Pigmentiphaga sp. H8: one gene and its partner. The protein of the gene in region 1 binds, or shares a complex with, the protein of each later gene. Links are inferred from orthologs where the notes say so. Each region holds a gene or a part of one and is shown on either strand. Other genes may lie near its edges.

Evidence for each region. The genes of interacting proteins can lie anywhere in the genome.
Region 2: the proteins of accB (region 1) and accD are in contact, whole or in part, in a solved structure (PDB 8UXZ), measured with the Escherichia coli proteins. The link is inferred for Pigmentiphaga sp. H8 from one-to-one orthologs.

What each region holds. Positions count from the first base shown.
Region 1 is NZ_CP033966.1:4,889,814-4,895,426, forward strand. The notes cover bases 2,522-5,270. They hold accB (acetyl-CoA carboxylase biotin carboxyl carrier protein), read right to left. Parts: upstream 4,253-5,270; coding sequence 3,791-4,252; downstream 2,522-3,790. Other genes in these bases: accC (acetyl-CoA carboxylase biotin carboxylase subunit), read right to left, coding at 2,522-3,622; aroQ (type II 3-dehydroquinate dehydratase), read right to left, coding at 4,275-4,709; EGT29_RS23025 (TlpA disulfide reductase family protein), read right to left, coding at 4,848-5,270. Outside these bases: EGT29_RS22995 (carbohydrate kinase family protein), read right to left, coding at 1-155; EGT29_RS23000 (zinc-ribbon and DUF3426 domain-containing protein), read right to left, coding at 161-1,351; prmA (50S ribosomal protein L11 methyltransferase), read right to left, coding at 1,364-2,257; more of accC, read right to left, coding at 2,273-2,521; more of EGT29_RS23025, read right to left, coding at 5,271-5,378; EGT29_RS23030 (hypothetical protein), read right to left, coding at 5,456-5,613. UniProt on the Escherichia coli protein: This protein is a component of the acetyl coenzyme A carboxylase complex; first, biotin carboxylase catalyzes the carboxylation of the carrier protein and then the transcarboxylase transfers the carboxyl group to form malonyl-CoA.
Region 2 is NZ_CP033966.1:3,384,374-3,390,191, forward strand. Bases 1,598-4,551 are described here. They hold accD (acetyl-CoA carboxylase, carboxyltransferase subunit beta), read right to left. Parts: upstream 3,533-4,551; coding sequence 2,663-3,532; downstream 1,598-2,662. Other genes in these bases: moaA (GTP 3',8-cyclase MoaA), read left to right, coding at 1,598-1,619; EGT29_RS15990 (acyloxyacyl hydrolase), read right to left, coding at 1,953-2,489; trpA (tryptophan synthase subunit alpha), read right to left, coding at 3,529-4,404; trpB (tryptophan synthase subunit beta), read right to left, coding at 4,416-4,551. Also shown: cellulose biosynthesis protein BcsQ, read left to right, coding at 1-418; more of moaA, read left to right, coding at 516-1,597; more of trpB, read right to left, coding at 4,552-5,615; EGT29_RS16010 (phosphoribosylanthranilate isomerase), read right to left, coding at 5,686-5,818.

The DNA of each region.
Region 1 (5,613 bases):
TACTCCTTGCGCATGGACGGCACCAGGAAGGAGACGCTGAGTGCGTGGACCTGCTCCGGCAGGATGTGTTCCTGGAATTTGCCTTCGAACACCATGATCGTATCGAACGCAACGGAGCCGCAGATGATGACGGGAGCGGTTTCGGGATGGGCCATGGCGGTCACGGATAGAAGATGGCGACGCGATAGCCGGTGGCGTGGGCGTCGAGGGTTTCGATGGGAATCCGCAGGACCCGCTCCTGGAGCGGCCCCAGGGGCTGGGCGAAGTCGCGGGGCGACAGGTAGACCGACGGCAGCAGGACCCGGCGTGCGGCTACCGCGTCGGACAGGTCCATCAGCGACAGTTCGATGGCGGGCCACGACTGCGGGAACGTGGCGCGGTTGCGCAGCACCATCCGCAGCGCCAGTTGGCGCGTGGGCAGGACGACTTCCGAGGATTCGCCCGGAGCCGACTCGGCCACGTCGGCGATGGGCGGCGCGAACCCGGGCGACTCGGGCGACCAGGGCTCGACGGACGACGATTCGATGACCAGCAGTTCCGGGGCGCGGGGATAGCCCACGGTGCACTGCCAATGCTGGCACAGCCGCTCCATGCCGGGGCGGAGCATGGGCACACGGGTCGCGATCTCGGCGCGGAAGATCCAGGCCGCCTGCGCCAGCAGGACCAGCAGCGCGATCAGCGCGGCCAGGCCCCACAGCCACTGGGCACGCCGACGGCGCTGCCGGATCTCTTCGTCTAGGAAATCGGGCGCATCTGCGCCGCGCGGCTCCTGCGCGCGTGGACGGGAGTCGCCCACGATGGGGGCGTGGGCGTCATCGGCGGCGGGTTCCTGCCCGGGCTCCACGCCCGGCTCGGCCGGGACTTCATCCGGCATGCCGACCGGCGCAGCGCGACGAGACCGCAATACCGAAGGCAGGGTGCCGTCGGCCGTTTCGTCCGACGCTTGCGGCACAGCATCGACCGCGATCGAAGCGGGCTCGGCCCCGGACGGCGAGGCCTCGCGGATGGGCGGATCGACGGGCTCGTTGCCAGCACCGGCCGGCAACGCGGAGAACGGCGGCACGGGTTCCGGCGCGAAAGACGGCTCGTCGTCGTCCGGCGCGGGAGCGACCAGCCCTTCCCCGCGCCGGCGCAGCACGTGCGGCTCGGCCGGCACCTCGGGCGGGGAGACCGGCCCGGCGGCCACCGGGCGCGGCGCGCCCCCGGCCGGGTCCAGCTCGATCAGGCTCTGGCTGCTATCGAAGACTTCGTTGCAGACCCCGCAGCGCACCCAGCCGCCGCGCAGCTTGATCTGGTCGGGAGCCACCCGGAACGCCGTGGCGCACTGGGGGCAGCGAGTGGCGAGCGTCATGCCTGGCGTCCGTCAGGCGGGACGCTGCCCGTGCAGGCAGACCCAGCCGTCCAGCGCGCGCCAGACCTTCATCTCGATCCACGGGGCGTACGCCTGCGCGACTTCGTCGGCCTGCCGCTCGAGCACGCCCGACAGAATCAGGTCGCCGCCCGGCAGCACGCGGTCGCACAGCATGGGCGCGAGCACCTTGAGCGGATTGGACAGGATGTTGGCGACCACCACGTCGGCGCGCCAGCCCTGGCGCACGTCGGGCAGTCCGGTCAGGACCTCGACTTCGTTGGCCTGGGCGTTGGCCTGGGCGGACTGGACCGCCTGCGGGTCGATGTCGATGCCCACGGTTTCGCCGGCACCGAGCTTGCGCGCGGCGATCGCCAGGATGCCCGATCCGCAGCCGTAGTCCAGCACGCTGCGGCCGGCCTGCAGGTTGGCGGCCAGCCAGGCCAGGCACAGATGGGTGGTGGGATGGCTGCCGGTACCGAAGGCCAGGCCCGGGTCCAGGCGGATGGAGATGGTGCCCGGGCGGTCCGGCACCTCGTGCCAGGTCGGCACGATCCAGATCCGGGCATCGACCTCGATGGGCTCGAACTGCGACTGGGTCAGGCGGACCCAGTCGGCATCCGGCACGTCGCGCAATTGCCAGGCGGGGAGCTCGTCGATACCGCAGGCCGCGCAGGCAACCGCCAGCAACTGGGCCGGGTCCTCGCCGTCGGGCAGCAGCGCCACGACGCGATTGCGCGACCAGGCCTGGGTTTCCGGCTCGAGGCCGGGTTCACCGAACAAAGGCCGCTCGGCCTCGGTGCCGAAATCGGCATCCTCGACCGACACCGACAACACGCCCGCTTCCAGCAGCGCGTCGGACAGCGGCTCGGCCAATTGCTCGGGGCAGTCGAACACCAGTTCGCGCATACGGACTCGCTGCCTTCAGTCCGGACGCTGGGACAGGCGATGCTCCAGATAATGGATGTTGGTTCCGCCTTCGATGAAGCGGGCATCCTGGAGCAGTTCGCGATGCAGCGCGATGTTGGTCGAAATGCCGTCGACCGCCATTTCCGACAGGGCGATGCGCATACGCGCCAGCGCCTGGTCGCGCGTATCGCCATAGGCGATGACCTTGGCGATCATGGAATCGTAGTTCGGCGGCACGAAATAGCCGTTGTAGACGTGCGAATCGACGCGGATGCCGGGGCCCCCGGGAACGTGCCAGTTGGTGATGCGGCCCGGGCTGGGGGTGAAGCGGAACGGATCCTCGGCGTTGATCCGGCATTCGATGGCATGCCCGCGGAACACGACGTCGCGCTGGCGCAGCCGCAGCTTCTCGCCGGCGGCGATGCGGATCTGCTCCTGCACCAGGTCCACGCCGGTGATCGCCTCGGTGACCGGGTGCTCGACCTGGATGCGGGTGTTCATTTCGATGAAATAGAACTCGCCGTTCTCGTACAGGAACTCGAACGTGCCCGCGCCGCGATAGCCGATCTTGCGGCAGGCGTCGGCGCAGCGGTCGCCGATGCGGTCGATCAGCCGGCGCGGGATGTGCGGCGCCGGCGCTTCCTCGATGATCTTCTGGTGGCGGCGCTGCATCGAGCAGTCGCGCTCGCCCAGCCAGATCGCGCCGCGCTGGCCGTCGGCCAGGATCTGGATCTCGACGTGGCGGGGGTTCTCGAGGAACTTCTCCATGTACACGTCGGGATTGTTGAACGCGGCCGCGGCCTCGGACCGCGTCATGGTCACGGCGTTGAGCAGCGCGGCCTCGGTGTGGACCACGCGCATGCCCCGGCCGCCACCGCCGCCGGCGGCCTTGATGATGACCGGATAGCCGACCTTGCGGGCGATCTGGATGATTTCCTTCGGGTCCTCGGGCAGCGCGCCGTCGGAACCGGGCACGACGGGAACGCCGGCCGCGATCATGGCCTGCTTGGCGCTGACCTTGTCGCCCATCATGCGGATGGATTCAGGCTTGGGGCCGATGAACACGAAGCCGCTCTTCTCGACCCGCTCGGCGAAATCGGCATTCTCGGACAGGAAGCCGTAGCCCGGGTGGATGGCCTCGGCGTCGGTAACCTCGGCCGCCGAGATGATGGCCGGCATGTTCAGATAGCTCTCGCGCGAAGGCGCGGGCCCGATGCAGACCGACTCGTCGGCCAGCTTGACGTACTTCGCCTCGCGGTCGGCCTCGGAGTGCACGACCACGCTCTTGATCCCCAGCTCGCGGCAGGCGCGCTGGATGCGCAGGGCGATTTCCCCGCGATTCGCGATCAGGATCTTTTCAAACATGAACGAATGTCCTGAAAAAGTCGGACGGCTGGTCGGGGCGCCTTCCTCCGGCGGCGTCGCGGCGGACGATGCCTTGCCGGGACTGGCGCGCCGGTCCCGGCGCCCGACTGATAACACGGTGTGGAGCGCATCAACGGGCAAGGTGTCGATGCGCATGGTGTGGACCGGTCAGCCGATCACGAACAGGGGTTGGCCGAATTCGACCGGCTGGCCGTTCTCGACCAGGATTTCCTTGATGGTGCCGGCCTTGTCCGCCTCGATCTCGTTGAGCAGCTTCATGGCCTCGATGATGCACAGGGGATCGCCTTCCTTGACGGCCTGGCCCACGTCCACGAACGCCGCGGCGCCGGGGTTGGGCGCGCGGTAGAAGGTGCCGACCATGGGCGACTTGACGACGTGGCCCTGGGCCACGACGGGCGCCGGGGCGGGCGCGGCTTCCGGGGCCGGAGCCGGCGCGGCGGCGGCCTGCGGCATGACCTGATAGGCCTGGACCGCCGGCGCGGCGGTGAACTGGCCACCTTGCGCGAACTTGACGATGCGTACCTTGCCTTCGCCTTCGGTGATCTCCAGCTCGGCGATGCCGGACTCGGCAACCAGGTCGATCAAGGTTTTCAGTTTTCTAAGATCCATGGGGCTTCCCCAGTAATTTTCTTCAATGCGACAGCGCGTAGCGCACGGCCGCTTCATAGCCATCGGCGCCCAGCCCGGCGATCACGCCCACGGCCAGGTCGGAAAAATAAGAACGGTGCCTGAAGGCTTCCCGCTTGTGCACGTTCGACAAATGAACTTCGATGAACGGCACCGCCACCGCCGCAAGCGCGTCCCTGACCGCCACGCTGGTATGCGTGTAGGCCGCCGGATTGATCACGATGAAATCGACACCTTCGCCCGCGGCCGCCTGGATGCGGTCGACCAGCGCACCTTCGTGGTTGCTCTGGAACGAGGCGAGCGATGCGCCGTGCTGCTGTGCCAGGGCCAGCAGCCGTGCATCGATGTCGGCCAGCGTCGTCGCACCATAGATACCGGGCTCGCGCGTGCCGAGCAGATTCAGATTCGGGCCGTGCAAAACCAGGATGCGATGGGCCATATGCCTGCGATGCGATACGGAAGGGCGCGATTTTTACGCAAAACACGCCATATTGTCTATCAATTGTAACGAATTCGACGATTCTGCCTATGTCGGGAACATCCCGCGCCGGGGATGCCCCGGGGATCCGCACCGCATTCAGGCAGTCTTGAGCACGCCCCGCAGGGTGTCGGGCTTGATCCGGCCGGAATACTGATGGATTACTCCCCCTTTTTCGTCGATCACTACCGTATACGGCAGGCCGCCGCTGGCGTTGCCCAGCTCGCGCGCCAGTTCCGTACCGACATTGCCGGCGATCAGCAAAGGATAACCCACGGGCACCTTTTCGACGAATTTCCGCATGTTGGCGGCCGAATCGATGCCGATCCCGACAAACTGCGCCGTATTGGCGAACTCCTTGTGCAACATGTCCAGTTCCGGCATCTCGTCCACGCAGGGCGGGCACCAGGTGGCCCAGAAATTCACCACCAGGCGCTGTCCCCGCCATTGCTGGAACGGATAGGCACGGCCGTCCAGCCCCTCCAGCGTCTGCGCGTACAGGATATTCACCGCCCGGTCGGACGCGGCATCGGGCGCCAGGCGCCACCAGGCCACGCCGCCGCCCACCAGGGCCGCCGCGACGCCCGTGCCGCCGTACACCAGCAGCCGGCGGCGGGAAGACGAGTTCACTGGACTACCCTCCTGTCGCTGCGCGACATCCTCCCCGCGGGAGGTCGCGCGCCCTTCGGGCGGCCGGGCGGGCGCGCTCATGCCGTTTCCCCCTGCATCCGCCCCTCCACGTCGTCCAGCAGCCGGGCGACGGCCCGCGCGTCGCCGCGCTCGGGGCGGCCGTCCGGGCCGGGCTTCAAGGCCCCGCGCAGCGCCAGGCCATCATAGATGCTCAACATGACGCCTTCCTCCTGCC
Region 2 (5,818 bases), 1.5 Mb from region 1 along the record:
CCTGGTCGTGCTGGACACGCCCCCGGGCCCCTCGATCTACATGCGCACCGCCTTGTCGGCGGCGCAGCTGAGCGTCATCGTGACGCTGCCCGACGCCGCTTCCTATGCCACGCTTCCGATGATGGAAGGCCTGGTCCAGACCTACTGCGTCACGCGGCCCGACTTCATCAACCACGTGTTCGTGGTCAACCAGGTCGACAACTCGCGGCAGCTCGCGCGCGACGTACTGCAGGTCATGCGCGCCGACTTCGGCAAGCGCGTGGTCGGCGTCATCCACCAGGACCAGTCGGTCAGCGAAGCCCTTGCCTTCAACCAGAGCGTGCTTGACTACGACCCGCGGTGCCAGGCCACGCAGGACTACCTGGCGTGCGCCCAGAGCATCGAGGCCATGCTGTCCGCCCCCGGGTCCTCGCTCTGATCTCAGGCGCGGTGCTACGGCGCAACCCTTCCGTGCCATGGGGTAGTATTACAGTACATGGCGGGCCGGTCCCGCCCCTGCTGCTGCCCTTCGTACCGTGACCGCAAAAACCATCCTGCTGACCGATTACCGCGCGCGCCGCCCCGTTCCCGTCGCCGCCGGCGACCTCATCACGCCCTCCGGCCGGCTGGCGGACACGCGCGGCAGGATGCTGCACGACCTGCGCATCTCCGTCACCGACCGCTGCAACTTCCGCTGCGTGTACTGCATGCCCAAGGAAGTCTTCGGCAAGGACTACCCCTACCTGCCCCACGACGCCCTGCTCAGCTTCGAGGAAATCGTGCGGCTGGCGCGGGTGTTCGCGGCCCACGGCGTCGAGAAGATCCGCCTGACCGGCGGCGAGCCGCTGCTGCGCAAGAACATCGAGACCCTGGTTGCCCGGCTGGCCGAACTGCGCACGTCATCGGGCAAGCCGCTCGACCTGACCCTGACCACCAACGCGTCGCTGCTGGCACGCAAGGCGCGCGCCCTGGCCGAGGCGGGGCTGAACCGGGTCACCGTCAGCCTGGACGCACTGGACGACGCGGTTTTTCGCCGCATGAACGACGTCGACTTCGCCGTCGCCGACGTGCTGCACGGCATCGATGCCGCGGCCGAAGCGGGCCTGGGACCCATCAAGGTCAACATGGTGGTCAAGAAGGGCCTGAACGACGACCAGATCGAACCCATGGCCGAGCACTTCCGCCACTCTGGCCATACCCTGCGCTTCATCGAGTACATGGACGTAGGCGCGTCCAACGGCTGGAAGATGGATGAAGTCGTGCCCTCGGCCGACATCCTGCGCCGCCTGGACGCCCGCTGGCCGCTCGAAACCCTGGAGCCGCACTACACCGGCGAAGTCGCCCAGCGCTGGCGCTATCGCGACGGTGGCGGCGAAGTCGGCGTCATCTCCAGCGTCACCCAGGCCTTCTGTTCATCCTGTACCCGCGCCCGCCTGTCCACCGAAGGCCAGCTCTACCTGTGCCTGTTCGCCGACCAGGGCTACGACCTGCGCACCCTGCTGCGCGGCGGCGCCAGCGACGACCAACTGGCCACCGCCATCGCCCGCATCTGGCAGGCCCGCACCGACAACTATTCCGAACGCCGCTCCGCCGATACCCCCCGCTCCGGCCGCATAGAAATGAGCTACATCGGAGGGTGATCGAGGCCCCCCCTACGCCCTTACGGGCGCCCCCAGGGGGCGATGCGGGTGGACCGGCAGAGCCGGATCCACCGCATCCTGGGGTACCAACGGGCTGGCGGGGAACGGCGATATTGCCCGGCAGTTGCTTGGGTTCAGAAGAAAGCGGCCTTGCATATGATGCAAGGCCGCTCTTGTATCCGCGATCGGCTTAGGCCCAGGGCGCAGCGGATCCGGCTTTGCCGGTCCGCCAGCGCCGCCCCTTGAGGGGCGCGGCCATGGCCGCGTGGGGTGGGCTTCCCTTCCGGTCCACCCGCATCGCCCCCTGGGGGGCGCGCGAAGCGCGTAGGGGGGCTAAAACCCCATGGCGAAGTTCAGCTGGACCTGGTTCAGGCCCTGGTTGGGCTTCTTCATGCCGCCATTGGAGAAGTGCGACACGCGCAGGCCCAGCCGCATGTTTTCAGCCAGCTTGAAGCCGGCGCCGATGTGGTCGCCGAACTGGAAGGTGGAGCTGATGTTTTTGTCGTGGAACTTGGTCTCGCTGACGGCCGTGGCGCCGATGCCGCCTTCGATGTAGAAGCGTTCGGTGGGCCACCAGCGGAACATGGGGATGGCGTTGAGCTGCCACATGTGGCGGGCGTAGCCCGGTAGCGCGCTCGAGGTCCACCAGTACGAACCGCCCAGTTCGCCCACCAGTTCCAGGCGGGTCGAGCCGAGCTTCATGTGCCAGAGCGGCGAGGTCTCGTAGTTGAGCGTGGCGCGATGATTGCCGTCGACCACGCCGTACTGGGCGCTCCAGCCGCCATTGGCGAAACCGCCGCTGAGATCGGCGCCGTGGGCCGAGAAGGAAGCAAGGGCGAAAAGCGCGGCGGCTAAGGCGGTTTTTTTCATCTAATCGGCTGCCTATGATGCTTCACGCGGGCGCCGTCAAGATCGTCTGCCCGCAGGGGCAGGATGCGGTCCCCCGCGGAAAGAGGGAAGGAAACTTCGACTATAACAAACTCGTTACATCTGCATACGTCCGATGACGGCCGCGTTGCAGGCTAGCCGCAGTCCCCTTCCCCTCAGGCCACGGCGTCCGCCGGCTGCTGGGTCAGCAGGGCCAAGAGACGCGCGATCTCCTCGCGCATCTTGCGGCGGTCGACGATCATGTCGATGGCGCCTTTCTCGAGCAGGAACTCCGCACGCTGGAAGCCTTCGGGCAGTTTCTCGCGCACGGTCTGCTCGATCACGCGCGGGCCGGCGAAGCCGACCAGTGCCTTGGGCTCGGCGATCACGACGTCGCCCATGAACGCGAAGCTGGCCGACACGCCGCCCATGGTGGGATCGGACAGCACGCTGATGAACGGCAGCTTGCGCGAGGACAGCAGCGTCAGCGCGGCGGTGGTCTTGGCCATCTGCATCAGCGACAGCAGGCCTTCCTGCATGCGCGCGCCGCCCGAGGCGGTCACGCAGATGAACGGCACTTTCTGTTCGATGGCGGCCTGGGCGCCGCGCACGAAGCGCTCGCCCACGACCGAGCCCATGGAGCCCGCCATGAATTCGAACTCGAAGCAGGCCACCACCACCGGCAGGGTATGCATGGCACCGCCCATGACCACCAGCGCATCGGTCTCGCCGGTTTGCGCCATGGCGTCCTGCAGGCGGTCGGGATATTTCTTGGTGTCCTTGAACTTCAGGCTGTCCACCGGCAGCGTGCCGATGCCGATCTCGTAGCGGCCCTCGGCGTCCAGCAGCGCGTCGATGCGCTGGCGCGCGCCGATACGCATGTGGTGCTCGCACTTGGGACACACGTTCAGGTTCTTGACGAGATCGTCGCGGTACAGCACCGACTCGCACGACGGGCACTTGACCCACAGGCCCTCCGGCACGCGGCGGACGGAGCCGTCGGTGGTCTTGATACGGGGAGGGAGCAGTTTTTCTATCCAGCTCATGCGGATTTCCTTGATTCTTGGGAGGCCCCGTCCGGAGGCGGGGCATCTAGCGCCCCCCGGATTGTACGCAACCATGCCCCGGCTGCGCGAGCGCAGATTTCGGGCAGTTGTTCCTGCGGGATGCCTTGCGAGGCGGCGTCGATTTCCTGGATCAGCCGGGTGCCGATGACCACGGCGTCGGCCTCGGCGCCCAGCGCGCGGGCGCTCTGGCCATCGCGGATGCCGAAGCCCACGCCCACCGGCAGCGAGACGAACTGCCGGATGTGCGCCAGCCGGCGCGAGACGTCCTGGACGTCCAGGTGGCCGGCGCCGGTCACGCCCTTGAGCGAGACGTAGTAGACATAGCCGCGCGCGACCCGGGCCACGGCCTGGATGCGCTCGTCGGTGGTGGTTGGCGCCAGCAGGAAGATGGGGTCGACGCCATGCCCTTCGAGCAGGGCGCCGAACTCGCCGGCCTCCTCGGGCGGATAATCCACCACCAGGCAGCCGTCCACGCCCGCTTCCTGCGCGGCGGCGGCGAAGGCGGCCTGCCCCATGCGCTCGACGGGGTTGGCATAGCCCATCAGCACCACCGGCGTCTGGCTGTCGGTGCGGCGGAATTCCTTGACCATGGCCAGCACGTCGCGCAGGCCCACACCCTGCTCCAGCGCATGCTGGCTGGAGCGCTGGATGACCGGACCGTCGGCCATGGGATCGGAGAACGGCACGCCCAGTTCCAGCACGTCGGCGCCGGCGGCCACCAGCGCGTGCATGATGGGAACCGTGCTGGCCGGCGTGGGATAGCCGGCGGTGACGTAGGGGATCAGGGCGCAGGCGCCCGGGGCGGCGGCGCGGCGCGCGAACGCGGCCGCGATACGGGAGGATGACGACATGGAGACCGCCCTCAGAGCGCGATGCCCGAACGTTCGGCGACGGTATGCATGTCCTTGTCGCCACGTCCGGAAAGGTTGACCAGCAGGATCTTGTCCTTGGGCAGCGTGGGCGCCAGCCGGACCGCATGCGCGATGGCATGGGACGACTCCAGCGCCGGGATGATGCCCTCGATCCGGCAGCAGTGATGGAAGGCCGCCAGGGCCTCCTCGTCCGTGACGCCCACATAGGTCGCCCGGCCGCTGTCCATCAGCCACGCATGCTCGGGCCCCACGCCCGGATAGTCCAGGCCGGCCGAGATCGAATGGGTGTCGATCACCTGCCCGTTCGCGTCCTGCAGCACGTAGGTGCGGTTGCCGTGCAGCACGCCCGGCGCGCCGCCGGCCAGCGAGGCCGCGTGGCGGCCCGTGTCCATGCCTTCCCCGGCGGCCTCCACGCCCACCAGCGCCACGTCGTCGTACGGCAGATAGGGATGGAAGATGCCCATGGCGTTCGAGCCCCCGCCCACCGCCGCGATCACGACGTCGGGCTGGCGCCCCGCGGCCTTGGGCATCTGCTCCAGGCACTCGTTGCCGATGACGGTCTGGAAATCGCGCACCATCATCGGATACGGATGCGGGCCGGCCACGGTGCCGATGATGTAGAAGGTGTCCTCGACGTTGGTCACCCAGTCGCGCATGGCTTCGTTCAGCGCGTCCTTCAGCGTGCGCGAACCCGAATCCACAGGCACGACGGTCGCGCCCAGCAGCTTCATCCGGTAGACGTTGGCGGCCTGCCGCTTGACGTCCTCGCTGCCCATGTAGACCACGCACTCCATGCCATAGCGGGCCGCGACGGTGGCGGTCGCCACGCCGTGCTGGCCGGCGCCGGTCTCGGCGATCACGCGGCGCTTGCCCATGCGGCGGGCCAGCAGCGCCTGCCCGATGCAATTGTTCACCTTGTGCGCGCCGGTGTGGTTCAGGTCTTCCCGCTTGAACCAGATCTGCGCGCCGCCCAGCTCCTCGGACCAGCGCCTGGCGTGGTAGACGGGGCTGGGGCGGCCCACGAAGTGCTCGAGTTCGTAGTTGAATTCGGCGATGAAATCGGGATCGTGCTGGTAGCGCGCATAGGTCTGGCGCAGCTCGTCCAGCGCGTGCATGAGCGTCTCGGCGACGAACACGCCGCCATATGGGCCGAAATGGCCCCTCGCGTCGGGGAAATCGTAGGTTTTCACTGGGATGGTCCCGGCTATGAAGCCCGGCCCGCGCGCCTGGCGCGCGCCGGAAGGATTGCGGAATGCGGCGTCAGTTGCCGTCGGCCTGCCGTACCTGCGCCACGAACTGGGCGATCTTGTCGGCGGATTTGATGCCTGGCGACTCTTCCACGCCGCTGCTTACGTCAACAGCGAACGGGCGCACGGACTCAATGGCTGCCGCC